One region of the Streptomyces sp. NPDC051576 genome, then DNA from elsewhere that is predicted to be linked to it. Evidence: riboswitches for the same ligand, from Rfam matches in the RefSeq annotation. Region 1 holds a riboswitch; the other holds the start of a gene.

Region 1 (2,381 bases):
TGCCGCCGGGTCACCACGAACCCCTCGGCCTCCAGCGTGCGCAGGGCCTCCCGCACAGGGACGCGCGAGACGCCGTACCGGCGCGCGAGGAGTTCCTCCGTGAGCCGGCCGCCGCGCTCGTAGACACCGGCGACGATGTCGTCCCGGATCGCCGTGCATACCGAGTGCGCCGGAATACGCATGTCCGACCTCCGCCTTAATCCCCGTGAAACGTCGACGATTGACGTGTGTTCCGTGACTCTATTGCAATGAGCGGGAATTTCCGACGGGGGGCCGGAATCCATGGATATTTTTTGGACAGGCTGGGTCCACAAACGCCGAAAGCCCCGGCCGGCGGGCCAGGGCTTCGGGAAGTGCGGTGGTGCGTCGTCAGACGTTCACGCCGTGCTTGCGGAGGTAGGCGACGGGGTCGACGTCGGAGCCGTACTCGGCGGTCGTGCGGGCCTCGAAGTGGAGGTGCGGTCCGGTGACGTTGCCGGTCGCCCCGGAGAGGCCGATCTGCTGGCCCGGGGTGACCGTCTGACCGACGGAGACGCCGATGGACGACAGGTGGCCGTACATGGTGTACATGCCGTCCGCCATCTTGATCACGACCTGGTTGCCGTACGAGCCGCCCCAGCCGGCCTCGACGACGGTGCCGGAGCCCACCGCGTGGACGGAGGTGCCGGTCGAGGCGTGGAAGTCGATGCCCGTGTGGGCACCGGAGGACCACAGGGAACCGCCGGTCTTGTAGCCGGTGGAGACATACGAGTTGGAGACCGGCGCGACGAAGGTGTTGAGCTTCTTGCGCTCGGCCGCGCGGGCGGCGCGTGCCGCGGCGTCGCGCTCCGCCTTGGCCAGGGCGGCGGCCTTGGCCCGGGCGATCTCCTTGGCGGCCTGCTCGGCGGCGGCCTGCTTCTGGGCTGCGGCCTGGGCGTCGATCTTCTCGGCCACGGAGTCGCCCATGGCGATGACGGGGGTGAGGCCGGTCTGTTCGGCGGCGGGCTCCGCGGCGAACGCCGGGGCGGCGGCCAGGGTGCCGACGACGCCGGAGGTGGCGAGAGCCGCGACACTGGCGGCACGAACGGTGGTGCGGTGGGTCCGGCTCGGGCGACGGTGCTTCCCGGTGGCGCGGGTGAACGCCATGAAGTGGCTGGTCCTTTCCTTCCTTCTCGCCTACCGGGTTAGCTGACGGGTTCGGAGCAGGAAGGTCTCCTACGGACCCCCTCGCGGTGCGCGGGCGTCCGATTCACCCCAGGGACTCTTGATGTGGGTCCCCGGCTCCCCTGGCTCGCGCCGTACGGGGACTCGGCGATGACTGTCCGGTGCCGCTGGTGCGGCGCGGTGCCTGACGGACAGCCGGACCGACGCTAAGGGGGGCCACTTTCAATCCCCAAACGGATCACGGTTTTTGTAGCGCATGCCACAGGGCAGACAGGCAACCTCTCCCCCAATTCGGACATGAGAGGGCCCTGGTGACGCCTCAGCCACCAGGGCCCCACACGCGCGCGTGCCGCTACCCGGCTCCCTACTCGGCCGGGACGACGGTCACTTCACCGATGCCGAGAGCCGCAACCGGCTCCTTGATCTGCTCCGCGTCACCGACCAGGACCGTCACCAGACGGTCCACCGGGAAGGCGTTCACGACCGCCGCGGTGGCCTCTACGGTGCCGGTCGCGGCGAGCTGCCGGTACAGCGTCGCCTGGTAGTCGTCGGGCAGGTGCTGCTCGACCTGGTCGGCCAGGGTGCTCGCCACGGCCGCGGCGGTCTCGTACTTGAGCGGCGCCACCCCGACGAGGTTCTGTACGGCGATGTCCCGCTCGGCGTCGGTGAGTCCGCCCTCCGCGAGCTTGCGCAGCACCGTCCACAGGTCGTCCAGCGCGGGACCCGTGTTCGGGGTGTCCACGGAGCCGCTGATGGCGAGCATCGAGATGCCGGTGCCGTCGGGTGCCGAGCGCAGCACCTGGCCGAATGCCCGCACACCGTAGGTGTAGCCCTTCTCCTCGCGCAGGACGCGGTCCAGGCGGGAGGTGAGGGTGCCGCCGAGGCAGTACGTGCCGAGCACCTGGGCCGGCCACACGCGGTCGTGCCGGTCGGATCCGACCCGTCCGATGAGCAACTGCGTCTGGACGGCGCCGGGCCGGTGCACGATCACGACCCGCGCGGTGTCGTCGGCGGTCACCGAGGGCACGGGGCGCGGCTGGGCGGAGGAGCCCGTCCACGAGCCCAGGGTGTCGGCGAGCAGCGCGTCCAGGTCAATGCCGGTGAGGTCGCCGACGACCACGACGGTGGCCGTCGCGGGGCGGACGTGGCGGTCGTAGAAGGCGCGTACGGCGGCCGAATCGATCTTCTGGACGGTCTCCTCGGTGCCCTGGCGCGGGCGCGACATGCGCGAGGTCGCC
Region 2 (2,381 bases), on a different contig from region 1:
CCGAGGCGGTCACCGTGGTGACGGTCGCGGGTCTCGCCGTTCTCATCAACCTCCTCGTCCGCCGCAGCAGCGAACAGCTCGCCTCCGTACGCGAGATCGCCGAGGCCGCCCAGCGCGCGGTACTGCCCGAACCCGCCGAGCGGATCGGCGGGTTCGAGATCGCGGCACGGTACGAGGCGGCCCAGGAGGGCGCGTCCATCGGCGGCGACCTGTACGCGGTGCAGGACACCCCGCACGGCGTACGGCTGATCGTCGGCGACGTGCGCGGCAAGGGCATGGGCGCGGTCGCCGCCGTCGCCGTGGTGATCGGGGCGTTCCGGGAGGCGGCCGAGCAGGAGACCACCCTGGAGGAGGTCGCCCAGCGGCTGGAGCGGGCGCTGGCCCGCGAGGGCACCCGGCGCGACGGCCTCGACGCGTTCGAGGGGTTCACCACGGCCGTCCTCGCCGAACTCCCGCACGGCGACGGCGTCGTACGGATCGTCGACCGGGGTCACCCGCCGCCGCTGCTCCTGAACGCGGACGGCACTGTGGAAACCCTGCTCGTCAAGGAACCCGCACTGCCGCTCGGCATGGGCGAGTTGGGGTTCTGGCCCGACCGCGCCCAGGAGTTCCCGTTCCCGGGCGGGGCCACGCTGCTGGTGTACACCGACGGTCTGTCCGAGGCCCGGGACTGCCACGGCGTCTTCTTCGATCCCGGGGAGCGGCTGGCCGGACGGACCTTCCGCAGCCCCGAGTCGTTGCTCGGGATCCTCGCCAAGGAGGTGCGCCGGTACTCCGGGGGCGGGATGTCGGACGACATGGCGATGATCGCCGTACGCCATCCATGAACGGTGTCACCAGGTGTGATCGGGCGAGCGCCCTCCGCATAACAACTGACATACCGTCAATAGCTGTGGGAATTCTGAGACTTGGTCAACTCGCCCGTTTTTCGCCGGTCGTGGGCCCTTCGTCCAGCAAGGAAAGGTTAATGATCAAGCGGAACAGCTTGGAATCGGGTGCCCGGGTCTATTAACGTTCGATAACGCAGCGCGGTCGTCCCAGCCGTCACAAGAGACGGCTCCGTGCGCACGCGCCGAATCCCGCAAGGGAACCGGGGAACCACCACTTGGGGTGAATCGCTCGTCGACCGCCGTGGGAACACGACAGGTTTACGCGCGTAGGAGACCTTCCTGCTCCGAACCCGTCAGCTAACCCGGTAGGCGAGAAGGAAGGAAAGGAGCACGCCCACGTGGCGTCCAACCAGGCTGCCCCAGAAGCCCCGTTCGTGTACGGCGGTTACCGCCCCGACGAGGGCCCCTGGGAGGAGTGGAACCCCAGCGCGGAGTCCGTTCCCCCCAACCGCGGCAAGCACCGTGTCGCCAAGCAGCGTGGTGGCGGGGGATTCGCCCGCAGCTCCACCGTCCTGGGTGTCGGTGTCATAGCCGCCGTGAGCGCCGGCGGGATGGCCAGCGCCAACACCGGCAAGCCGCCCGTCTCGATCTCCCTGCCGGACCTGCCCTCCGTGGGGCATCTGCTGGACGACTCCTCCAGCACCCCCAAGGGTTCCGCGACCGCGCTCAGCAGCGTCGGCGTGACCTCCACCGAGACCGCCAAGGGCACCTCGGACGCGGGTGAGCTGCTGCGCAACCGGATCATGGAGCAGGCCGAGCTCCAGCAGCTCCAGGTCGACGGCAAGTCGCAGGCCGCCGCCGAGGCAGCCGTCGCCAAGCAGGTCGACGACGCCGCGGCCAAGGCCGAGAAGGACGCCGCCGCCAAGGCCGCGGACGCGAAGGAGGCCGCGGAGGCCGCCGCCAAGAAGAAGGCCGAGGCCGCGAAGCTCGCCGAGCTGGCCAAGCAGTACACCCTGCCGGTCGGGTCGTACACGATCACCGGCACCTTCGGTCAGGCCGGCACCATGTGGTCCTCCGGCTACCACACCGGGCTCGACTTCGCGGCGCCCACAGGCACGCTGATCAAGGCCATCCACAGCGGCACGGTCACCGAGGCGGGCTGGGCCGGGTCCTACGGCTACCGCACGATCATCACCCTCGACGACGGCACCGAGCTGTGGTTCTGCCACCAGTCCTCGATCAACGTCAGCGTCGGGCAGAAGGTCGCCACCGGTGACGTCATCGGCCGCGTCGGAGCCACCGGCAACGTGACCGGGCCGCACCTCCACCTTGAGGTCCACATCAACGGCGCCGCGACCGCCAGCGACCCGGCGCCCTGGCTGCGCAGCAAGGGCCTCAACCCCTGAGCCACCCGGCGATCCTGCTGGAATATCGGGTTCCGGTCCGGCTGTTGACGTAGAGCATGACTTCTCTTCGCAAGCTGGGCCGGTCCGACCTCGACATCTTCCCGCTCGTCCTCGGCGGCAACGTCTTCGGCTGGACCGCCGACGA

What was found. A riboswitch is a leader RNA that binds a small molecule or an ion and turns the genes downstream of it on or off. The one in region 1 is predicted to bind cyclic di-AMP.
Region 2: it holds a riboswitch for cyclic di-AMP, as region 1 does, so the genes downstream of both, AB0M63_RS09830 (M23 family metallopeptidase) here and AB0M63_RS09265 (M23 family metallopeptidase) in region 1, are expected to answer to the same signal.

Annotation. Positions count from the first base shown of each region.
Region 1 is NZ_JBFAZO010000002.1:814,018-816,398, forward strand. Features, by position in the region: gene AB0M63_RS09260 (GntR family transcriptional regulator) at 1-182, opposite strand, end outside; gene AB0M63_RS09265 (M23 family metallopeptidase) at 370-1,125, opposite strand; cyclic di-AMP (ydaO/yuaA leader) riboswitch at 1,139-1,303, opposite strand; gene AB0M63_RS09270 (pitrilysin family protein) at 1,508-2,381, opposite strand, start outside.
Region 2 is NZ_JBFAZO010000003.1:21,756-24,136, reverse strand. Features, by position in the region: gene AB0M63_RS09835 (PP2C family protein-serine/threonine phosphatase) at 1-827, shown strand, start outside; cyclic di-AMP (ydaO/yuaA leader) riboswitch at 1,061-1,217, shown strand; gene AB0M63_RS09830 (M23 family metallopeptidase) at 1,229-2,236, shown strand; gene AB0M63_RS09825 (aldo/keto reductase) at 2,293-2,381, shown strand, end outside.